Regions from separate parts of the Fructobacillus sp. ChS1-6f1-1-27 genome, predicted to be linked through region 1. Evidence: riboswitches for the same ligand, from Rfam matches in the RefSeq annotation. Region 1 holds a riboswitch; the other holds the start of a gene.
What was found. A riboswitch is a leader RNA that binds a small molecule or an ion and turns the genes downstream of it on or off. The one in region 1 is predicted to bind lysine.
Positions count from the first base shown of each region.

Region 2: another riboswitch for lysine. It lies ahead of alr (alanine racemase); the one in region 1 lies ahead of AC5162_RS01185 (amino acid permease).

Region 1 covers NZ_JCAOER010000002.1:30,402-42,878, reverse strand. Annotated here, with positions in the region: gene rpoC (DNA-directed RNA polymerase subunit beta') at 1-1,822, opposite strand, end outside; gene rpoB (DNA-directed RNA polymerase subunit beta) at 1,845-5,471, opposite strand; gene AC5162_RS01190 (TetR/AcrR family transcriptional regulator) at 6,114-6,692, shown strand; gene AC5162_RS01185 (amino acid permease) at 6,736-8,169, opposite strand; lysine riboswitch at 8,257-8,424, opposite strand; gene AC5162_RS01180 (hypothetical protein) at 8,443-9,096, opposite strand; gene trpS (tryptophan--tRNA ligase) at 9,167-10,183, opposite strand; gene AC5162_RS01170 (ketopantoate reductase family protein) at 10,310-11,284, shown strand; tRNA gene AC5162_RS01165 (tRNA-Glu) at 11,348-11,419, opposite strand; gene AC5162_RS01160 (LysM peptidoglycan-binding domain-containing protein) at 11,507-12,421, opposite strand.
Region 2 covers NZ_JCAOER010000001.1:119,948-132,424, forward strand. Annotated here, with positions in the region: gene fni (type 2 isopentenyl-diphosphate Delta-isomerase) at 1-583, opposite strand, end outside; gene AC5162_RS00610 (mevalonate kinase family protein) at 613-1,674, opposite strand; gene mvaD (diphosphomevalonate decarboxylase) at 1,679-2,644, opposite strand; gene mvk (mevalonate kinase) at 2,669-3,616, opposite strand; gene AC5162_RS00625 (exonuclease domain-containing protein) at 3,737-6,151, shown strand; lysine riboswitch at 6,259-6,400, shown strand; gene alr (alanine racemase) at 6,490-7,605, shown strand; gene lysA (diaminopimelate decarboxylase) at 7,635-8,933, shown strand; gene dapD (2,3,4,5-tetrahydropyridine-2,6-dicarboxylate N-acetyltransferase) at 8,953-9,666, shown strand; gene AC5162_RS00645 (N-acetyldiaminopimelate deacetylase) at 9,758-10,909, shown strand; gene dapA (4-hydroxy-tetrahydrodipicolinate synthase) at 10,966-11,856, shown strand; gene dapB (4-hydroxy-tetrahydrodipicolinate reductase) at 11,853-12,477, shown strand, end outside.

The DNA of each region.
Region 1 (12,477 bases):
TCAAGTATTCGTTAATATCTTCTCCGGCATCTAAGAAGAAGTCATCTGAGATTGCCTGGAAGTTTTCGTCTGAAGGTTCATTAATGTATGGGAATTCAGTTGGCAAAATTTCGTTGAAAATCAACTTACCAACAGAAGTAACCATAATCTTTTGACGTTGTTCGGCCGTAAATGGCTTCTTTTCGTCAAATGAAGACGTTTGGATTCCTACCCGAGTATGGTAGTGAACCAACTTATTTTCATAAGCAAGGCGAGCTTCATCAACAGATGAGAAAATCATGCCTTCGCCTTCACGACCTGCTTCTTCAGTAGTCAAGTAATAGTTTCCAATTACCATATCCTGTGAAGGAGCAACGATTGGCTTTCCATCCTTAGGAGCCAAGATGTGGCCAGCGGCCAACATCAACAAACGGGCTTCCGCTTGGGCTTCATCTGACAAAGGAACGTGAATGGCCATCTGGTCCCCATCAAAATCGGCGTTATAAGCTTCACAGATCAATGGGTGTAACCGCATTGCCTTACCTGAAACCAAAACCGGTTCAAAGGCCTGGATTCCAAGACGGTGCAATGTAGGTGCTCGGTTCAACAAAACTGGGTGTTCCTTGATAACGTCTTCCAAAACGTCCATCACATCTTCATCAGCCTTGTCAATCTTGCGCTTAGCAGACTTAACATTGCCTGCCAAACCACGCTTCGTCAATTCCTTCATAATGAATGGGCGGAACAATTCGATTGCCATTGGACGTGGCAGACCCATTTGGTTCATCTTCAAGAATGGACCAACATCAATAACAGAACGACCTGAGTAATCAACACGCTTACCCAACAAGTTTTGACGGAAACGTCCTTGCTTTCCCTTCAACATGTGAGACAAAGACTTCAAAGGACGGTTACCAGGACCAGCAACAGGACGGCCACGACGACCGTTATCCATCAATGCATCGACGGCTTCTTGCAACATCCGCTTTTCGTTTTGAACAATGATACCAGGGGCATGCAAGTCAAACAAACGCTTCAAACGGTTGTTACGGTTAATCACACGACGGTACAAGTCGTTCAAATCAGAAGTGGCAAAGCGGCCACCTTCCAATTGAACCATTGGACGCAAGTCAGGTGGGATAACTGGAATAACATCCATGACCATCCATTCTGGCTTGTTGTCTGATTGCAAGAAAGCTTCAATGATATCCAAACGGCGAACCGCACGGACACGCTTTTGACCAGTTGCTTCTTGCAATTCGTGCTTCAAGGCATCGGCTTCACCAGCCAAGTCAACGTCGGCCAACAATTCCTTGATGGCTTCGGCTCCCATTCCAGCCTTAAAGTTGGCACCGAATTCCTTCTTGTAGTCACGGTATTCGCGTTCAGTCAGCAACTGCTTCTTTTCAACAGGTGCATCACCGGGATCAACTACAACGTAAGAAGCAAAGTAAATCACTTCTTCCAAAGAACGTGGTGACATGTCCAAGACCAATCCCATCCGTGATGGAATTCCCTTGAAGTACCAAATGTGGGTAGCAGGAGCTGCCAATTCAATGTGACCCATCCGTTCGCGACGGACCTTTGCTGAAGTAACTTCAACACCACAGCGGTCACAGACAATTCCCTTATAACGGATGCGCTTGTACTTTCCACAAGCACATTCGTAATCCTTGGTTGGACCAAAGATTCGTTCATCAAACAAACCATCTTTTTCAGGCTTTAAAGTTCGATAGTTAATCGTTTCTGGTTTCTTAACTTCACCATGAGACCAGTCATGGATTTGGTCAGGAGAGGCCAGACCGATTTGCATACTCTCGAATTTGTTAACATCGATTGCCATCTATTCGGTCACCTTTCTTTAATTATTCTTGTTCATCAGTAAAGGTGGCTGCTTGTGCTTGATCCTTGCCTTCAACTTCTTCAAAGGCTTCCTTCACTTCTTTATCATCGCGGTTTAACAAGTCAGGGTTTGTCCGAGCAAGCTTTTGCAAAGCATCAACTGGCAAGACAGAGTCGTCTTCATCCATTTGCTTCAATTGCACGGCTTCACCAGAGTTATCCAAGACCCGCATATCAAGACCAAGTGCTTGCAATTCCTTCACCAAAACTCGGAATGATTCCGGTACACCTGGCTTAGGGATAGCTTCTCCCTTAATAATTGATTCGTAAACCTTAACACGGCCAGCAACATCATCTGACTTGTAAGTCAAGATTTCTTGCAAAGTATAAGCGGCACCATAAGCTTCCAGTGCCCAAACTTCCATTTCTCCAAAACGCTGTCCACCGAACTGAGCTTTTCCACCCAAAGGCTGTTGCGTAACAAGAGAGTAAGGACCGATTGAACGAGCGTGAATCTTATCATCAACCATGTGGGCCAGCTTCATGTAGTGCATAACACCGACACCAACACGCTTATCAAAGGCTTCACCAGTCCGTCCGTCATAAACAACTGACTTTCCATCAGATGGCAAACCAGCTTCTGCCAAGGCATCTTCGATTTCATCATCCGAAGCACCGTCAAAGACAGGAGAGGCCACGTGGATACCCAACTTCTTAGCGGCAAAGCCAAGGTGGAGTTCCAAAACCTGACCAATGTTCATACGTGATGGCACACCCATTGGTGAAAGCAAGATATCAATTGGTGTTCCGTCTGGCATGTATGGCATGTCTTCTTCAGGAACAACAACTGAAACAGTACCCTTGTTTCCGTGACGACCGGCCATCTTATCACCGACTTGGATCTTACGCTTTTGCGCGATGTAGACCCGGACCATTTGGTTAACGCCTGGTGCTAATTCATCACCATTTTCTGGTGTGTAAATCCGAACAGATTGAACGACACCACCACCACCATGGGGAACCTTCAATGAAGTATCGCGAACTTCGCGGGCCTTTTCACCAAAGATTGCGTGAAGCAAACGTTCTTCGGCTGACAAATCAGTAACTCCCTTAGGCGTCACCTTACCAACCAGGATGTCGCCATCCTTAACTTCCGCACCGACACGGATAATTCCGTTTTCGTCCAAGTCCTTCAACTGTTCTTCACCAGTGTTAGGAATTTCGCGGGTAATTTCTTCAGGGCCAAGCTTTGTATCACGGGCCTCTGAATCGTATTCTTCGATGTGAATTGATGTATAAACATCTTCACGGACCAAACGTTCGTTCAAGACGATGGCATCTTCGAAGTTATAACCTTGCCAAGTCATAAAGGCAATCAATGGGTTTTGACCCAAGGCCAATTCACCCTTTTCCATTGAAGGACCGTCAGCTAAGACTTGGTCTTCTTCAATTTGTTCACCAGCCTTAACGATTGGCTTTTGGTTATAGTTCTTACCACCGTTTGAGCGGCGGAACTTCATTAATTCATAAGTGTCAAGTTGACCGTCTTCACGACGAACGCGGATTTCGCGGGCATCAACGTATTCAACTTCACCAGCGGCAGTTGAAATAATAGCGGCACCAGAATCGTGGGCAGCCTTATATTCAACACCAGTACCAACAATTGGTGCGTGTGGGTCAAGCAAAGGAACGGCCTGACGCTGCATGTTGGCACCCATCAAGGCCCGGTTGGAATCATCGTTTTCCAAGAACGGAATAACTGACGTTCCAACAGAAACAACTTGCTTAGGGGAAACATCGACGTAGTCAATCTTTTCGATTGGCGTTTCGATGTTTTCTTCACCAAAGCGAGCCATGGCTGTTTCGTGCACAAATGATCCATCGTCTTCCAATTCCGTGTTGGCTTGGGCAACAATGTAGTTATCTTCTTCATCGGCCGTCAAGTAGTCAATCTTTTCGGTAACCTTGTGAGTTCCCCAATCAACACGACGGTATGGTGTTTCGATAAAGCCATACTTGTTAATCCGACCATAAGTGGCCAAAGAGTTAATCAAACCAATGTTAGGACCTTCGGGTGTTTCAATTGGGTCAATTCGGCCATAGTGGGTGTAGTGAACATCTCGCACTTCAACACCGGCACGGTCACGAGTCAAACCACCAGGACCCAAGGCTGACAAACGACGCTTGTGGTTCATTTCGCCAAGTGGGTTGGTCTGGTCCATAAACTGTGAAAGTTGTGAAGAACCAAAGAATTCTTTAATTGAAGCAACAACCGGACGGATATTAATCAATTGTTGTGGTGTAACGGTTGCAGCGTCTTGGATTGACATCCGTTCGCGGACAACTCGTTCCATCCGAGTCAAACCAATCCGGAACTGGTTTTGCAACAATTCACCAACGGAACGGATTCGACGGTTACCCAAGTGATCAATATCATCAACTTGGCCAACGCCTTCTTGCAAGTTCAAGAAGTAGTTCATTCCAGCCAAGATATCAGCAGGGCGAACGTTGTGTTCGTCTTCTGGCAAATGACCATTACCAATCAAAAGCAAAGTCTTGTCTGGATTTTCAGGTGATTCAATCTTAATCTTTTGCAAAACAACTTCATCTTGCAAAACAGCATCACCAGATGGTGAGTACGAAACCGTCTTAAAGTCTGGGTTATCCAAGAACGGTGCCAACTTAGCCATGACAGCCTTATCAACTACTGTTCCCTTTTCGGCGATAATTTCACCAGAATCTGGGTCGGCCAAAGTTTCAGCCAAAGTTTGGTTTAGCAAACGAGTCTTCAAAGACAACTTCTTATTGATCTTGTAACGACCAACAGGAGCCAAGTCATAACGCTTTGGATCGAAGAAACGAGCAACCAACAAAGCCCGTGATGAATCAGCGGTCTTTGGTTCACCTGGACGCAAACGTTCGTAAATGTCCTTCAGTGATTCTTCAACACGGGAATCAGACATGTTCTTGTGAACATCCTTTTCCAAGGTCATGTTCAAAGCATCATATGAATCTGAGAAGATATCGATGATATCTGAATCAGAGCCAAAGCCAAGGGCTCGGACCAATTCCGTCATCAAAATTTTACGAGTACGGTCGATACGAACGTTGGCAATTCCCTTAGCGTCCGTTTCGTATTCCAACCAAGCACCCCGGTTAGGGATAACAGTCGTACCAAAGTGTGGACGACCGTTCTTGTCAGCTTCTTGGTTGTAATAGATACCAGGTGAGCGAACTAACTGGGAAACGATAACACGTTCCGCCCCGTTAATAATGAAAGTTCCCTGCTTGGTCATCAATGGGAAGTCACCAAAAAAGACATCTTGCGACTTGATTTCACCAGTTTCGTGGTTGGTCAAACGCAAAGTGACATGCAATGGTGCTGAGTAGTTTGCATCGTGTTCACGAGCTTCATCAATGTTGTACTTGGGTTCCATCAACTGGTAGTCGACGTATTCCAATGACAACTTATCTTGGAAATCCGAAATTGGCATGATGTCGTTAAACATCTCCTTGATCCCTTCATCTAGGAACCATTGGTAGGAAGCCAACTGCACCTCAATCAGGTCAGGAATGTCCAGCACTTCTTTGATGCTGGCATATGACCGGCGGGTACGGTATTTACCATAATTTACTAAATGTCCTGCCACACTATCACCTCATCTGTTATTCACTGTCGGCAAATAAAACATTACATTTTGATTACAATTCACCAAAAACGCCCTTTTTTGCCTCGTTAGAGCACAAAAAAAGCAAGTCTCACCAAGGAGCGACCTCAGCGGACATTGCTACTATAAGGGCGTTTGTGGACAATAGATCACAAAACGCCATATTTATTTACAGTGTTACTGCTTACTATTATACGGTTCTTAGTAAAAAAAACAAGGGCCAGTCCTAAAAAAATAGGTCCCGCCCCTGCCGAAAAATGTTTTGTGTTGACCGTTATTTTTTCAACCACAAACGAATTAATTTTAAAGAAAAATTAAGGAACTTAAGTTCGTAAGCCAGCAGGCCAAACACAACTTAGTCACATTTTTCTTATCTCTTCGTCTAACGATAAATAGAACATCAAAATTCAATTTCAACCCAATGGTAATGTCTCTCATCATCACCAGCTTATCAATGGAGAAATAAACGCACAACAGCCTCTATTCTAGCGGTTAAAAGCCCTAAACCACAAGGCTTTTTGGTTTACAAACGTTAACGGGTCCTGCCCATTAATTACTTTTTATTTGAGCGACCGGCCATGCTATAATGGTTAAGAAAGATAAAATATTCACATGGGGGAACCAATGGCCAGCGCAATCACAACTGAGCAAATTTTTGACGCATACTTAGAAGTTGCTAAAAAAGCCGATAAGTTCCAAGACATTTCTTTAGCCAAAGTCGCTAAGCAACTCGGCATTTCTCGCCAGGCCCTCTTCCAACACCACTTTCAAAACGTTCGGGAATTAACTCATTCCCTTTTCTACTATGTTGACCAAATTCCATTTGCTAAAATCAGGACTTATATTGATGGTCAGTCAGTTCATAACTTTGAAGACCTATTACATTTTTTTGCCGCCGATATCATCCCCTACCTATATCAAAAGAGGGATTACCTCTCTATCTTCTATTCCAACTTATCTGGAGCAGAATGGCAGCCCTACTTAACAAAACGTTATACAGACATACTCCTGCCTTACTTTTCTGACCGGTCAACCCAGCAGCCAAACATTTCAGCCAAAACACTATCAATGCTAACCGTCAACCAAATTTTTGCCGTTCTCGGTGTTTGGCTGGGTAAGGGCCAGCCAGAAACACCCGATGTTTTTGCCGAACGCTTTATTTATTACTTTTCACATTCACTCATTGAAATCGCCAACCACTAAAAAAGACAGCTACCAAGGTAGCTGTCTTTTATTTGTTAAAAATTTAGGCGTCTAAATCGACCTCTTCTAGCGGGATGACCTTTGACTTCTTAATGAACTTAAAGCCAAAGTACAAAATCAAGAACAACGGAACCGACAGGTAAGTAATCCCGATTTTTTCCCAGTCAAAGTCGACAAAAGCGGTTGGGTCTTGCAAGATGATAACTAGCGTAGACAGGGCCAAGGCTAGTATTGGGCCAAATGGGAACCAGCGCGCCTTGTAAGGCAGGTCATTGACATCCCGACGTTGTCGGACGTAAGCCCGGCGGAACCGTAGGTGCGAAATCGCAATACCTACCCAGGCAATAAAGCCAGACAAACCAGAAGCAGAAACCAACCAAGTATAAGCTTCGTTCCCACCCTTAATGTCAGATAAGAAGGCCATCATCCCAACAATAATTGTTACAATCAAAGCCCCCATTGGTACACCGTGCTTAGTCAACTTACCAACAAACTTAGGAGCTTGGCCCTTCTCGGCCATGGCATACAAAGTTCGTGTCGCGGCATAGGTACCGGAATTAGCCGCTGATAAAATCGAAGTCAAAATAACGGCGTTCATCAAGGATGCTGCAAAGGCAATCCCAGCATTCTTAAAGACAATCGTAAACGGTGAAACCGTCACATCATTGTTATTAGCAGCACTCAACAAGTTTGGATCCTTATAGTAAACCAAGGCTGAAATCACAAAAATTGCGCCAATATAAAAGAGCAAAATTCGCCAAAAGACTGAGTTAATTGCCTTTGGCACTGATTTTTCAGGGTCCTTCGCTTCCCCGGCGGTAACCCCAACCAACTCTGTACCTTGGAAAGAGAAACCTGCCACTACAAAGACTGCCAAAATTCCTGACCAGCCACTAACAAAACCATGGTGCCCGACTGACAAGTTCTTGCCGACATTAATATCAGAGTGGATAATTCCAAAAATCGTCGCGAAACCGATTACCAAGAAAAAGATAATCGTCACCACTTTAATCATCGACATCCAAAATTCAGTTTCACCATAAGTGCTGACGGAGAAGGTGTTAATTAAGAAAATTAATAGTAAGGTCGTACCGGAAAAAATCCAAGCCGGCACGTTCGGTAGCCAAAATTGAGCAACCAAACCAACAGCAGCCGCCTCAGCAGCTACTGTAATTGCCCAGTTAAACCAGTAGTTCCAGCCAAGGGCAAAGCCCAAAGCCGGTTCAACAAAGCGGTTCCCGTATTCTGAAAACGACCCAGAAGTCGGCATGTAGGTCGCCATCTCTCCGAGCGAGGTCATCAAAAAGTAAACCATGATTCCAATGGCGATGTAGGCGGTAATTGCCCCCATTGGGCCACCCTCTGAAACAGAGGCCCCAGAGGCTAAAAATAGCCCCGTTCCAATTGACCCCCCCAAGGCGATCATCGAAACGTGCCGGGTCTTCAATTGGTGTTGAATCTTATTTTCTTCAGCCATGTGTATGACTCCTAGTATAAATTTCAAACAATAAAAAACCTGCTTTTGTCACAAAACAAAAGCAGGTGGTATCTCGTTAGTAATTAATGATTGCAAAGCGCACCGTTAAAAACGACAGTCTAACAGGTCTTTCCTGTTAACCCAAGAAGAAAGTGCCACCTTTCTTCTTTCGGCGACCGCACCTTTCACTCAATTTCAGCGCTTTTGGCAAGCTCAGTTGAGTTAGTCATCTTGGTCGCAACCTCTTTGTTTGTTGCAATCATTTTAGCACAGTTAAATTTTACCGTCAACGGAAAAGATTCGCTGCCAGTTTTTGGCCTGTTTCAAATACATCCGCGAAAAGACCCGGTGGAACCAGTAGGCTACTAAGAAGGCACCCAAAACAGTCATGGATGATAGGTCCGTACCAACCACCTTGTTGGTCGCAATGATTAGCCAGAACAAAACAAAAAATCCAGCAATCACAATTTTGAGCCAGTGAGCAATGTGTAAACGGGTAATCAAAATGTTTTGAATTTGCATTAATAGAAGAGCCCACATCGTCAACGATAAATCTGGCATGGTCTGGGTAATTGATGGTCCCTGGTCCCAGGTCAAAAAGACGACCAAAGACCATAGCAAGGAGAACAAAAAGAGAATAGTCATGACGGATAGGATCCACCATAAGGCAATCTTATAATCCAGTGACCGGATAAACACTCCCCAAATAACTACAAAAATCCAGACAACCCAGAGACTGCCGAAAAAGTAGGCTGGGCCCGCCAAAAAAGTAAAGTGCTGAGCAATTTCTTGACCGATAATCGCAATAATCGTGTCGAGCAATTCCAAGAAGGAACTATGCAGCCGCAACATAACAGATAAAATAATGAAGGCCAAAAAAGCTAATTTAACTCGAAATGGTCTTTTGATAAGCGGTGAAACTAACAAAAAAACTTCCTTCCCACCCTAGGGGCGTAAACTGCAACAAAATTTTAATCGATAGCTAGCGGTCAAAGTCTTAACCGAAGTAGTTAATCCCCATTGCAGCCCGAACTTCTTGCATCGTCTGCTCTGCTAACTGGTTGGCCTTATCTGACCCTTGTTTTAACATGGCCATTACCTGGTCCATATCCTTGGCATACTCTAGCCGCCGTTCACGGATTGGGGCCAATTCAGCTTCCATCACTTCTAACAAGTGCTTTTTCAACTTCATATCCCCGAGGCCACCAGCTTGGTAGTGGTCCTTTAATTCTTGGACACGAGCCTGGTCAGGATCAAAGATATCCAAGTAAGTGAAGACGACGTTGCCTTCAACATGGCCGAGGTCTTCAACCTTCACATGGGTAGGGTCAGTATACATCGACTTAACCTTTTTGGCTAATGTGTCCGCATCATCTGACAAATAAATCCCATTATTTAATGACTTTGACATCTTCGCATTGCCATCAATTCCAGGTAACCGGCCCTGCCCCTTGGGTGGGAAGACCCCTTCTGGTTCGACGAAAACGTCTGTGCCATACGCATTATTGAAAGACCGGACCAATTCTCGGGTCTGTTCAATCATTGGCTTTTGGTCATCACCAGCTGGAACCTTGTTAGCTTTAAACAAGACAATATCAGCTGCTTGAGAAACTGGGTAGGTCAAGAACCCAGCGGGAACACTTTCGCCAAAACCCTTTTGCCGGATTTCAGTTTTGACCGTTGGATTGCGTTCCAACCGGCCCAATGAAACCAAGTTCATAAAGTACATCGTCAATTCTGCTAATGCTGGAATCTGCGATTGGACAAAGATTGTTGACTTGCTAGGGTCAATGCCCACTGCCAAATAATCCAAGGCCACTTCCCGGAGTGACTTTTGAATTTTTTCAGGATCGCGGGCGTTATCCGTAAAGGCTTGAGTGTCCGCAATCATAATATAGGGGTCATATTGCCCCGAGTTTTGCATCGCTACCCGGTTTTTCAAAGAACCAATGTAGTGACCAATATGTAATTTCCCAGTCGGGCGGTCGCCCGTTAAATAAATTTCTTTTGCCATTTGCTCAATTCTTTCGTTTTCTTGACCCTTTTATTATAACGAATCTTTGGCTTGCTTGCATTACGGATATATTATTGGTATATTATGAGAAAACAATGAGTTTTATATAATATTAGGAGGATGTCTATGAAATACACAGTTGTTGGTGCCGGTGCGATGGGGTTGCGGTACGGGTTGTTGTTGCAAGAAGAAGCCGGCCTAGACGTTGACTTTGTCGAGCCAACCCAGGCCTCCTTAGATAAGATTCATCAACAAGGGGACAAAGTTTTTCGGTCTGTTGACCACCAAGACCGAACCGAAGTTCCAGTCAAAGCCTTTTCGCCAGAAGAATACGAAGGTGATCCTGACGTTTGGATCTTTTTTATGAAGCAAATGCAACTCGCCGATACTTTGAAACGTCTAGCACCAAAATTCAAGGACCACCAAACCGCTTTAGCAGCCATGAACGGAATGGGCCACATCGAAAAAATCCAAGAATACTTTGCTGACGACCACATTATTGGCGGTACTGCAATGATTGCCACTATTTTGAACGATTACGGTGATGTTGACTTTATCGGTGCCACCGGGTCTGTTTACGCTAACTTGACTGAAAAGCCTTCAGAAGTAATGGACCGTGTTCAAGAAGACTTCCAAGCAGCCGGTTTGAATCCCGAGTATTCAAATAACTTTTTAGGGACTTTGTTGACAAAGGTAACCTTTAACTCAGTTACCAACTCAATTGCCACGATGTTCCAAGCCCGGATGGGTCATTTAATTCAATACGACCATTTTATTGATGGTTTAGCCAAACCATTAGTTTATGAAGCGTACGCTGCTGCTCGAGCGGCCGGAATTGAACCAATCGAAAGCGAACAAGAGATGTTAGAGCAATTAGACTACGCCTCCCGGGTTTCTAACCCCCTTCACTTTCCTTCTATGTACCAGGACTTTGTTAAGGGCCGTCCAACGGAGGTTGATTACATCAACGGTTACTTTGCCGACTTGGCTGAAAAAAACGGCCTGGAAGCGCCAAACCACAAGCTGATCGTCCACCTAGTTCATTTGGCAGAAGCAATGCGGGAATTCAACCCACCTAAGAACCAACTGCTTGAACACTAACATTGTTTATTTAATTAAATAAAACCAACAAAAAAGCCGCAACCGAAGTTGCGACTTTTTTAGTAGCTCGTGAGAGAATCGAACTCTCGATTCCGCCGTGAAAGGGCAGCGTCTTAGCCACTTGACCAACGAGCCATGGTCAGTTGTTGCAAGAACTCTCGTCCAAACAACTATTATATTGTAGCAAGGCTAGACGCTACCGTCAAGCATTAATTTAAAAAATTAATACCATCCATTGGCTAAGTGGAACTTCAAGGCGTTAACCGCTGTACCATAACGGGCAGCAATGTAAGCCTTCATGGCGTTCAACTGGTCTTGGTAATCAGCTGTGTTACCGCCATAACGGGCACGGAGGTCTGGTGATAATTGACCAAGCCCATAGTAAATCCCATTACGGGCATTCACGTTTCCACTAGATTCTATCATAATCAACTCTTGCAAAGCCTGTTGTTCGGCATCAGAGTCACTAGTTGAAGTCGTCGTAGTCGTTGCACTAGTTGTGGTAGTGGCAGCGGTTGATGTAGCGGTCGAACTTGCTTGGCTAGTTGATTGACTAGTTGAAGTAGAGGTTGACTGGCTTTGACTAGTTGATGTCGAAGTTGACGTTGAGGTAGAGGTAGAGGTTGATTCACTAGTAGAAGTTGACGTTGAAGTCGACTGGCTAGTTGATGTTGAAGCAGAAGTTGAGCTAGCTTGGCTACCAGAAATCGTCAGTACTTGGCCAACTGAAATTTGGTCAGCATTTGAGATACTGTTTTGGCTTACCAAGGATGAAACGCTCACCCCGTACTTCTGTGCTAATGCCCAGAGGGTATCCCCACTCTTGACAGTATATGTTCCACTTGCGGCAGTACTAGTTGACTGCGTGCTTGCTGAACTAGTGGTACTAGTTGTTGTGCTAGTTGACGCAACCGTGATGACCAGCTCTTGACCCTTATAAATTTGGTCCACGTTTTGGATAGAATTATCCTTAGCGAGTTGAGCAACGGTTGTGTTGTACTGACGCGCTAAAGCTGACAAAGTTTCACCAGCCGCAACCGTGTGCTTTTGCACTTGGTCCGCGTTAGCAACATGTTGACCAGCAACGACTGATCCAGCTAAGCCGGCAGCTACTAGAAGCTGTTTTTTCATGTTCATCGTATTACTCCTTTCTATTGCCAGCCTTAGATGCATTTGTAACAAAAATGCCCAAG
Region 2 (12,477 bases), on a different contig from region 1:
TGCCAAAACCAACTTCTTTGATTATCACTGGGACTGGGCTTTTAGCAATCACGGTCGCTAAGTTATCGAGCCAGTAAAACTTACGGTCACCTTCGGCCATGGCTAGTTCCTGTCCAACGTTAATATGAAGCTCAATCGCGTTGGCCTCAATCATGTCAACGGCATCACGGACGTTTTCGATTGGGTGGTCGGCACCCAGGTTAGCAAACAAAAAGCCGTTGGGGTGGTTTTGGCGGACAACCCGGTAAGAATCAGCCAGGCTAGCGTCCTTTAAGGCAACTGACTGTGAGCCAACTGCCATGGCTAGGTTGGTCTTAGCAGCGACCAGGGCCAAGCTGGCATTGACCTTCTTACCCGAATCAGACCCGCCGGTCATCGCTTCAAAGTAAAAGGGCCAGTCAAAGTGTTCACCCAAGGCCATAACGCCAGTGTCGACTTCGTCAACTGCCAGGTCCTTGAGTGCCCCTGGGACAAAGCGAACGTCTTGGAAACCGGGCCCAACTTGCAGGTTTTCCTGGTCTTTCCAAAACTTAGTTGCCAAGGATAAATGTTCATTTTTACGGTTTGAGTGTTGGTCGGACATTTTTTCTTCCTGCTTTTAGTTTTACATAGTTAGTCAGTTAAGATTTTTGGGGTTAAGAGCGTCAGACCAGCTTGTGCTAACCGGTCGGTTAATGCCTCTTTTTCTGCCTGGTTTTGCCAAATTACATAGCCATTGTCACCAAAACCGGCGCCAGAAACCTTGCCGGCTAGGCCAAGAATTGCTAAAACCTTTAGGTATTGACCTAAGCTGGTTGTTAAGTAGCCAGCGGGGAGGGTTTTAGCTAAGAGGTCTTGGTTGGCCTGGATGGCTTGGCGAAGTGCCCGGTAGTTTTGGTTGGTTAGGGCTTGCTTGGCAGCCTGGACAATTTTACTGGACTGAGTGATGAAGTCGGTCGTGATTGCTCCCTTGGCCAAGGCCTTTTTTGTTGAGGCTGGTTCAAAGGTTGGGATAACCCCAAAGGACCAGTCAGTCGGCCAGTCAATTGGTTCGACCTTCAGCCCATCCCAATTTAGTTGGTCAAAGTCAGCGACAGCCAAAACTTGAGGTTGGTCAGATTTTTGGAGCCAGGCCGGTGCTTGGTAGTAGATGATACCAGCAAAGGTAGCAGAAGCAAGGTCGCCTAATGACCCAGACCCTTGAATTAAATAGTGGGTAAAGGCAGCCTGCTTGAAGAGGTCTAGCAAACTGTCTTTTGTTTCAAAGTAAGTAGCAAGGCCCTTGATTACGGCAACGGTTACAGCTGCCGATGAACCAAGGCCAAGTTTTTTACCGTCGACTTCCATCTTAGACTGGATTGTGACCCTGGTGGCAGGGTACTCGCCTAAGTTCAAGTCCTCGTGGTTGCGGTAAAAGAGGGTCGCAGCTGCTTGGACAAAGGACCAGTCCGTTTGAAAGCTTAGGCCTTCTTGGTTAAAAAGTGCTGGCAGGTCCTCCCAATTTAATACAAAAGTACTATCCAATGTATCAGAAATAAAGGCAACCTGGCCAAGGGGACCCGCTGGGTCCTTTACGAGTTCGATGGTTAATCCTTGGTCAATGGCAGCCAATAAGGCCCCTTGTCCTGGAGTTGTGACTGCGTATTCGCCGGCTAAAAAGAGCTTGCCTGGGATTGTCAGAGCCGTTTTCTTCAAAAAGTTATTCCTCGATATATGAAATACCAGGACCAGGTGTGGCTGTTTCTAAGCGAAGCTTTGGAAACTTTTCGGCCAACTTGTCTGAAATTGTCTGGGCCTGGTCCTGGGTGGTGATGATTTTAACGTTTGGGCCAGCATCAAGCGTGGCATAAGCGGTTAAGCCAACTTGTCTGAGTTCCTTGACGTAGGCAAGGACGTCTTTTGTGAGCCTAGTAAAGTAAGTAAACCGCCGGTCTTTGGCGGTGATGTTTAATTCATGCATCGACAAGGCGTTATCTTCTGCGATGGCACCGATGGTATCGATATCACCGGCTTTGATGGCGGCCTGCATTTGGTCAAATTGGTCTTTCGACTTTTCTACCCAAGCTTGGTAGCCGGGGGCGGTCATGGCCCGTTGCATCCCATCAGAAGAAGAAACCTTCTTGGTGGTGCCAGCGACTTCACAGACGACCAAAGCGATTGGTAGGTCTTGGGCAAAGTCTAAGGATTCAGCGTAAGACGAGTCATTATCTTGACCGGCGTGCCAGACAGCAAAGCCAGGGAAAAATGACCGGGTAGCAGAACCAGACCCGCGGCGGGCCAACTTCGACATTTCTTTTTCAGATAGGTCCCAGTCGTTGTATTTGGCAACAGCAGCAGTTAAAGCTGCAAATGATGAGGCAGATGAAGCCAAACCAGCAGAGGTTGGGACATCGTTTTTTGAAATTACGTTCAATGGTGGAAAGTCGCCAACTTCAGTCCGCAAAAAGTCTAAGTACTTGTGGATTCGATCAGGATTTTGCATCATATTGTTGATCAAGAGGGTGTCATCTTGGCCCTCTGTGACCGTTGTGGTGGTGAAAAACTCATCCAAAGTCAAAGACAACGATGAAGTCGTTGGTAGACTAAGGTCTAAGTCCTTTTTCCCCCAATACTTGATGAGGGCAATATTTGTATGGGCTCTGGCAGTACTGGTTTTATCGTTCACTGGCTGATTCCTTTAATTCGTTTATTATGATTTGTTAGCAGCTTTTAGTGGTTCAATCCAAGTTTCCTTGGCCCCGGCTGCTTTCAACTGTTTCGCGATGGCTTTGGCATCGTTACTATTTTTGGCTAAGGCTAACATCGCGCCACCAATCCCAGACCCGGTCAGTTTAGCACCTAAGGCCCCGGCTTCCAAAGCAGCATTCACTAAGCGGTCGAGCTTGGGGTGGGAGACTTGGATTTGCTGGAGGTCGTGGTGGGCCTTGGTAAAGAGTTCACCGAGCTTTTCGGGATTATTGGCGACCAATGAGTCTTTGACCTGGTAGGCGAGTTCACCAAGGTGGGTGATGGCCTGCCAAGTAGGCTCGTAGTTGGTTTTCAGTTGTTCTTTGACAATGTTAACGGCTCGCATTGTTTGACCGCGAACCCCAGTATCGGCTAAGACCAAAGTGGCTTCTAAGCCAGTCGCAAAGGTTTGCAACTGCTGGTCTTGGAACCAAACGGGCTGGTCTGATGAGACCGTTACCGCATCGATTCCTGAAGGCGACCCATGCGAAATATTTTCTGACAAGTCAGTATAATGCTGCAAGGTGGCATGGTCTAACTTCTGGTCTTGCCAGTCATAAAAGGCCCGAATAATGGCAGTTGCTAAGGCAGCAGAAGCGCCGAACCCCCGTTCTTGAGGGATGGCTGAGGTGACCTTTAATAGGAAAGACCGGTCCGCTTGGTCAAAGTCGGCTAATAAGGCAACTAAGAGTTGGCGGACACCCTCTAGGTCAGCACCAAGTTCTGATAGGTCATAGGCTTCTTCAGTTAAAATAATTGTTTGACCGCTGTCGATTTCTTGAAACTTGGCTTGAATGGTCAAGTTCAACAGGGGAATCGCAACGGCAGGTTGCTTGTAAACGACCGCGTGGTCGCCAATGAGAATGGCTTTAGCATGTGATTGGCCAAAACCGACGTGATGATTTTCCATATAAATGACTCCAATAACTGCTAATATTGTACCGCACTGGAGTAAGTAGTGTAAAATAATAAGGTGAGCTCATGATTAAAATTTTAATTACTGAGCAAATTTTCTTTGAAAGGAGTCCTGATGAAAAAATCAGCCGCCTTTGTAATCGTTGATTTGGAAACGACCAACCCCTCTGTGGAGAAGGGCGGCCGGATTATCCAAATCGGGATGACCTTCGTTAAAAATAAAAAAATTGTGAACCACTTTGATTCCTTTGTGAACCCCGCTCAGGTAATCGATAAGAAAATTCAGCAGTTAACCCACATCACCGCTAAAGATGTCAAAGATGCCCCTTTCTTTGAAGAAATTGCACCACTTTTGCAGTCGATGTTAAAGGGGCAAGTCTTTGTCGCTCACAACGTCAACTTTGACTTGCCATACTTAAACGCCGAGTTTGAACGGGTGGGGATGACACCGATGGATTTGACTGCGATTGACACTGTTCAATTGGCCCAAATCTTGTACCCAACGGCACCGGGTTACCGTCTGTCTGACTTAACCAACTACTTGGATTTGCCGTTAGTCCAAGCTCACCGTGCTAACGCCGACGCCGAGGCTACCGCCCACCTGCTCTTAGCACTCTGGCAAAAGGCTCAAGACCTACCAAAAGAAACTAAGAAGGACTTACTTTCCATTGACTGGAACTTGCTTCGACAAAGTCAAGACTTCTTGAAGATGGCGATTAAGGACCGGGCCTTTCATTTGGATGGTCGGTTAAAAAACCAGGGGCCTGGACAAAAAGACCACCGCTTTGAAATCATTGACCGAACCGATTCAGAGCAAAAGACTGGTCACCAGGCTGTCTATCCGGAGAGCTTTGCCGATAAAAAGGAAGCCTTTCAAAGGGCCTTAACGCTTTCTTTTGATGAGGGGCAGACAATGGATGCGGTTAACCAGTTTTTGGCTAAACGGCGCCGGATTGTCTTGGACCTCAAGACGCCGGCCAGGGTTCATAAAACAACGGCCTACTTGCTGCCGATGTTTTATCAAAAGCCGGGCCAGCAAAAAATTATTTTGGCTAATGATTACCAAGTCTTGTTGCACCAAGAACAAGTACTGCAAGACTTGAAAAATAAGTTGGCCCTACCAACCGTTAAAGTTGGTAAAGTTTTGTCACCTAAGGATTACTTGGATGAAGACCGGTTTAAAGACCTACTGAAAAAAGTCCAAAAAGAGGGTGGCCATTTCTGGCAGGCTCGGATGATTGTTTGGTACGGCGAAAGCCAGGAAAAGATTTTGGCCGAATTACCAAAGGGCGTTTACTACCAGGCCGAATTAGCCGGTCTTGGTAGTGACCAAGCTGGCTCATACTTTCAGCAAGCAGAGGAGGCGGCCAAAGAGGCGGAAATCGTCTTAACGACGGCCAAGGACTTTTTCTTGCAAGCTGAGCCGGCCAGCTGGATTAACCAAAGTCAAAAGCCGGTCTTAGCTTTAGAAAATCCGATTGGCTTAGATGAAGTGGTTGAAGACACCTTTGGCGTGTGCTTAAGCCCTGGCTATTACCAAGACCAGGTAGCTAAAATTGCCGACCAGGCAACGACTTTGCCAGCTAAGGACCAGGGGCGTTTGAAGGTTGCTTTGCATAACTGGGCGTTAGCCTGCAACCGACTGGAAGAAAATTCAGTCGACCTATCTTTGATTAAAGTCGCCAAGGCTTTGTTAAACCGGTTAATTGATGTGTTAACCTTGGCTGACCAAGCTGGCCTCCAGTTCCGCTTACGGGAAGTGGACTTGCAAACTAGCTTGGACCAGTTAACTTGGTTGTCTGCTCACCAGGAGTACCTGGGCAAAATTGATTGGAAAATTGCCACTGAGCCGGCTGTCCAAGACTTGGTCTTTACGGTTAAAGCCGACTTGCTGTATCAGAAGTACTTCTTAAAGCAGGTTGATAAGGTTTTGCTGGTTTCTTCTTATTTGCCAGTTGGTTTGGCTAAGTTCTTGCAGCAAACACCAAAAGCCTTGACCTATGAACAAAAGGTCATTCAAACCGACCAGCCATACCCGGTCAAAGTTTTACGAACTAGCAAGAAAACAGAAGATGATCTGTTGCGGGATACGTTGTCTGCCGGGGCCAAACAAGTTGTGTTGGTAGCTGAGGACTTTGCTAGCGTTAGACATTGGTATTACAAGCTATCAGACCTGTACGGGGATGACTACCAGGTTTATGCTGAGGATATCTCGGCGTCATTGAAAAAAGCCGTCTGGCAAAGCCAGCAGGCTGGCCAATCAATTTTGGTGGTCACACCGGCCTACCTGTCGTTGGTCTACCAGCAAAAGTTGCCGGTCCCAACGGTGGCAATGGTTGCAGCTGGCCAGCGGGTCACGGCACGATCAGTCTTTGCAATCCTAGTGATTGCCTTGCAAAAGCATTCCAATGGGTTCTTACTATCATCCTTTAGCCAGGGTGACCTTAAGGCCTGGGGAGAGCAAGTTGAACTGATAAATGAGAACGGCGGTCAGGTAAAGACGAACGTTTTAAAAGACTACCTAAAATAATTAATTAAAAGACAGTCGATGATGACTGTCTTTTATTTTTATCTAGAAAATTATTTGTTAATTTAGTTGACATTCATTTTTTTCTAATGTATATTAATGACAAGTTAATATTAAATAGAGGTCGCAACCGACAAGAGTAGCAGAGATGTGAAAGGGGACGTTGCCGAAGCTGGTGGTTTTCCACCTTGCTGGGCTAATAGTTAAGAGCTATTAGACTGTCGCTGTTATCAGCGGGGTGCTATTTTATCTGTTTTTTGGCAAAGATTGAAACAAAATCCAAACAGCAGGGCAAAGCCCCCAGCTGTTTGGATTTTTTTATTGTTTTCAGGAGGTTTTCAATGGTTGTCGCAACGCATCGTCCTAGTCGGATTTTAATTTCAAAGCACGCTGTGCAAAAAAACCTCCAAGTGATGCGTGATGCCAGTCAGGCCGGTTTCATCTTCTTAACAGTCAAGGCCAATGCTTACGGCTTTGGCTTACTTGAAATGAGCCGGGCCGCTGTTGATGGCGGAGCTGATGGTTTAGCGGTCGCAGTTTTGGATGAAGGAATCGCTTTACGAGAAGCTGGCTTTTGCCAACCAATCTTGATTTTGGGCCTTACACCGGTTTACCAAGCCCAACTCTTGGCCGACTTTAACCTGATTGGCACGGTTGCTAACCAAGAGTGGTTGGCTGAAGCAAACCAGAATTTACGGATGGGCGGCCCAAAACTTCAGGTTAACTTAGGAGTTGATACCGGAATGGGCCGGATTGGTTTCCGTAGCCGTGAAGCCTTGGCTCAAGCCATTGATGCCTTGCAAAATGACTACGACAAGATTACCTACCAAAGTATTATGACCCACTTTGCCACGGCAGATGACGAAGACACGACTTACTTCGATGGCCAAGTTGCTAAGTGGCACGAGCTGACTGACGGTTTGCCAATGCCCCCAATGGTTCATGTGGCGAATTCAGCAGCGGCCCTTTACCGGGCCGACCAAGTCCCAACCGAGATTATTCGGGCTGGAACTTCGGTGTATGGCATCGAGCCTTCCGAAGGAACTCTGCGAGAAGATAACTACCTTGACCCGGTCTTGTCCTTGGAATCAGCGGTAGTGATGATTAAGCAACTACCAAAGGGTGCTTCCGTTTCTTACGGGGCGACTTACCAAACGACAAAAGACCAGTGGGTGGCAACGGTGCCAATTGGCTATGGCGATGGAATTGCCCGTCAAAGTACTGGTTATGAAGTTATTATTAAAGGTAAGAAGGCCCCCATTATTGGTAAACTCGCCATGGACCAGCTGATGGTAGCCGTTGAAGAACCCGTTGAGGTTGGCACAACCGTCACCTTTATTGGCAAGAATGGCCAAGAGGAAAATACACTAATCGATTATGCCAACTATTGTGGCATCGACCCCTGGGAGATGACGATTAACTTCCAAGAACGGTTGAACCGGGAACTCGTCGATTAATTTGTAAAAGTAGGAGAAAACTGATGGCAATTGAAATCCCTGTAAATGACCAAGACCAGCTGATGATTGGCGGTGTGCCCGCCAGCGTCTTAGCCAATCACTACCAAACACCCTTATACGTTTACGATGTTTCGGTGATGCGCGCCCAAATGCAGGCCTTCAAGCAGGCCTTTAAAAACCAAGGTCAAGAAGGGGCGGTGGCTTATGCTTCCAAAGCCTTTGCCTGCCAGGCAATGTACCAAGTGGTCAAAGAAGAGGGCTTGCACTTAGACTTGGTTTCACCGGGTGAAATTTATACGGCAGCCTTGGCTGACTTTCCGATGAACCATGTTTCTTACAACGGCAATAACAAGTCTCGGGCGGACTTAGCCTTTGCCTTGGACCACCAAGTTGGCACGATTATTGTGGATAACTTCTATGAATTAGAACTCTTACAAGACTTGCTTCAAGGCCGAAACGTCCAACAAGATATTATCTTACGGGTAGTTCCAGGTGTTTCAGCCCACACCCATGATTACATCCAAACTGGCCAAGTTGATTCCAAGTTTGGCTTTGATTTGGAATCTGGCCAGGCTAAGCAGGCTTATGAAATTGCCTCGGCTGATCCAAACTTGCACTTGCTCGGCTTATCATCCCACATCGGTTCTCAAATTTTTGAACAAGATGGCTTTGAACTAGCTGGTAAGAAGTTAGTTGACCTCTGCCAAAGTTGGGGGTATGAACCGGCGGTTTTGGACTTGGGTGGTGGCTTTGGAATTCCTTATACGGATGAAGATGACCAGGTTAAGCGCCCAGAAGACTTGGTCGAAGCCTTGCTAGCCAGTGTGCAACAAGAAACTGACAAGGCCAAAATGGCGATGCCAAATATCTGGATTGAACCTGGTCGGTCAATTTCAGCCCCAGCCGGTTATAGTTTGTACAAAGTTGGTTCTCGCAAAGATATTCCTGGTGTCCGGTCTTACTTGGCCGTTGACGGTGGCATGGGCGATAATATCCGGCCGGCCCTGTACCAGGCCGACTACCAAGCAGTTTTGGCTGACAACGTCCATGGCGAAACAGAACAGCATGTTCGGATTGTTGGTAAGTACTGTGAATCGGGGGATGTTTTGATTCAAGACCAAGCCTTGCCAGCTACCAAGCCAGGGGATGTTTTGGCCGTTTTGAATACCGGAGCTTACGGCTATTCAATGGCCTCCCGCTATAACCGCAACCCGGTTCCAGCCGTAGTCTTTGCCGAAAACGGCTTGTCACAATTAGTCGTTGAAGGCGAAACCTTAGCGGACTTAACTAGCCACGACCGGGCCTACCAATTAGCTGGTCAATGGTAATTTGAAAGGAAAAAGAACAATGACAGAAGAAATGAACACGGAAGCAATTATTAACTACTTGGCCACTTCAAAGAAGAAGACCCCGGTGAAGGTCAGTTTGGCTGGCAACTTGGCAGGGATTACCTGGCCTAATACGGTTCATGCCTTTATTGAAACCAAGACCGGCACGGTCTTCGGGGACCTGGCTGATATTCAACCAATTTTGGACCAGCACCAAGCAGATATCACCGATTCCTATGTTGAAATCATCGCCCGCAATTCAGGGGTTCCTTTACTAGATACTCGCAACTTGGAAGCTCGAATTGAGCCGGGGGCTTTGATTCGTGACCGTGTTCAAATCGACCCCAAGGCCGTTGTGATGATGGGGGCTGTAATTAATATCGGTTCTGTGATTGGGGAAGGTTCGATGATTGATATGGGGGCAGTCCTCGGTGGGCGGGCCCAAGTTGGTAAGAACTGCCACATCGGAGCTGGCGCAGTTTTGGCGGGTGTGATTGAACCAGCCTCTGCCGAACCTGTTCGTGTTGGTGATGGTGCCTTAGTTGGCGCTAACGCCGTGGTGATTGAAGGAGTCCAGGTCGGTGAAGGAGCCGTTGTGGCGGCCGGTGCGATTGTTACCCAGGATGTGCCGGCAAATACAGTGGTGGCCGGTGTCCCTGCCCGGGTCATCAAAGAAATCGATGACCAAACGGCCCAAAAGACGGCCTTGGTTGCGGCTTTGCGCGACTTGTAAAAGATTTTTGAAAATTAATTTGGCATAAGTGGTCAAAAAATTGGCCTAAATGACAGGAATGTCAGTTGTAAAACAGATAAAGGAGAAAGAGATGGCAGGACAGACGCTGGACTTAATTCAGGTTCGTAGGGACCTTCATAAAATACCAGAATTGGCATTGAAAGAGTTTCAGACCAAGGACTACTTGCAAAAAGTCATTGACGGCCTGGACTGCCCCTTTCTCGAAACTAAAGAAGTCAAAGAACTGCCAACGGCGATTTTAGTCCGCTTGGCTGGGACGAAGGGTGATAAAACGATTGGTTACCGGGCTGACATTGACGCGTTACCAATCGAAGAAGAAACGAACTTGCCCTTTGCCTCAACTCATCCGGGGACAATGCACGCCTGTGGCCATGATATCCACATGACGGTTGCCCTTGGCATCTTGGAACACTTTGCTAACAACCAACCAGTCGAAAACTTGGTTTTCTTATTCCAGCCGGCTGAAGAGTCAGAGGCGGGTGGTAAGCAGCTTTATGAACTGGGCGTTTTCCAAGGCGACTACCAAATTGATGAAATTTATGCCTTGCATGACCAGCCAAACTTACCGGCGGGGCGACTCGCAACGATGCAAGGAACCTTATTTGCCGGCACGACCGAAATTCATTTGACGGTTAAGGGCCAGGGTGGGCACGCCGCTTACCCTCACCAGGCCAAGGATGCGATTGTAGCGGCTGCGGCCTTTGTTAGCCAAGTTCAAACAGTTGTTTCCCGGTCGGTTGACCCGGTTTCTGGTGGGGTGGTCACGATTGGCGACTTTCATGCTGGAACTGCTGGTAACGTAATTGCCGGAGAAGCCAAGTTAGACGGAACAATCCGGGCCTTTACCCAGGAAAACCTAGAAATGATGCAAGGGCGAGTCCAGGCAATTTCCGATGGGATTGCCCTCACATACGGGATTGAAATGGACCTCGACTTAGTCCAAGAGGGCTATTACCCCGTCGAAAATAATCCTGAAACAACGAAGGCGGTGATTGGCTTTATGAGTCAAAATCCTTCGATTGACTTTAGCATTGCCGAACCAGCCATGACCGGTGAAGACTTTGGCTACTTGATTAACCAAATTCCGGGTACGATGTTTTGGTTAGGGGTTGGTGATCCAACCCACAGTCTTCATGACAGCCGGTTAAGTCCGGACGAGTCAGCAATTCAGCCTGGCATTCAGGCCTTAGTTGCTTACCTTGAAAACCGGATGGCCGGTTAAGTCGTTTAACAAATTCCAAATGGACCCGTATGTAAATCAGAAAGGATGGCACGCTGATGAATACCTTATCTTCAGTAAACTTAATTACCGCTTTAATTACCCCTTTTACAACTGACAACCAGATTGATTACCCAGCTTTAGACGCCTTGACTGACAAGTTGATTGGCGAAGGTAGCCAAGGTTTTGTGATTGGTGGGACAACCGGTGAATCACCAACTTTGACCGATGGAGAACGGCAAGACTTATATGAGCACTTTGCCCACTATGTCAATCATCGCACGCCAGTGGTTGCTAATGTTGGAACCAATAACACTGCTGAGTCGGTTGAACTAGCAAAAATGGCTAGCCAAATTGACGGGGTGACTGGCGTGTTGGCCGTCACTCCTTACTATAATAAGCCGGACCAAGCGGGGATGGTTGCCCACTTTGAGGCGATTGCTGACGCCAGTGCTGTTCCTGTGATGCTGTACAACATTCCGGGCCGGTCAACCGTCTTTTTGACGAATGAGTCGGTTTTGCATTTGGCCGAACACCCAAACATCAACGCTGTTAAGCAGGTTACAAGTATCGATGACTTGGCCGAACTAGTCGACCGGGCCCCTGATGACTTCTTAGTCTTTACTGGTGAAGACAGTCAGACCTTAGCTGCTAAGGCGGTTGGTTGTGCTGGTACGATTTCGGTTGCTTCTCACTTATATGGCCATGAAATGCAGGCTTTGTTTACGGCCCTAGAAAATGGGGATGTTAAAAAAGCCGGTGAGTACCAACGGTACTTGACACCGCGGATGAACGCGTTGTTCTCCCACCCTTCACCAAGCCCTGTTAAGGCCATTTTGGCAGAAGAAGGCTTGATTGAAAACCAGGTTCGTTTGCCACTGTTGCCATTAACGGCTGAACAAACCCGTGACTTACACGTTCAATTAGGACACCAAGGAGTAGTAGCATGAAGACAATTTTTCTAGCGGGAGCCAACGGGAAGATGGGCCAGTCAATTGCCCAAATGGTGGCTGACCAGGCTGATATGGAACTAGTCGGGCAGTTAACAACGACCAGGGCTTTGCAAAGCGCAGAAAAAAGCCAATCGGCGGTACCAACTTTTACGGCTTTGACTGACATTGATGTGACGGCTGATGTCTGGGTTGATGTGACCAAGCCGGCCGTCGCCTTTGAAAACGGTCAGTATGCCTTGACCCATGGCTTTGACTTGGTGATGGGAACCTCGGGGTTGTCGGCTGACCAGCAAGCAGCCTTGGCCAAAGAAGCTGCCACTCACAACCAGGCTGGTTTAATCGTGCCAAACTTTTCGATTACGGCGGTCTTGTTGATGCAGTTTGCTAAGCAGGCGGCAGTGTATTTGCCAGCCGGTGAAATTATTGAAGCCCACCATGAAGATAAGGTCGATGCACCGTCTGGAACGGCCATCCAAACGGCTCAAATGATGAAAGCAGCGCGGACGGAAATGCCAAATATTCCGGTTTCAGACGCTAGTGCCCGGGGGAACCAAGAAAATGAAATTCCAATCCATGCTGTCCGCTTGCCTGGCATTTTAGCAGAAGAAACGGTCTTGT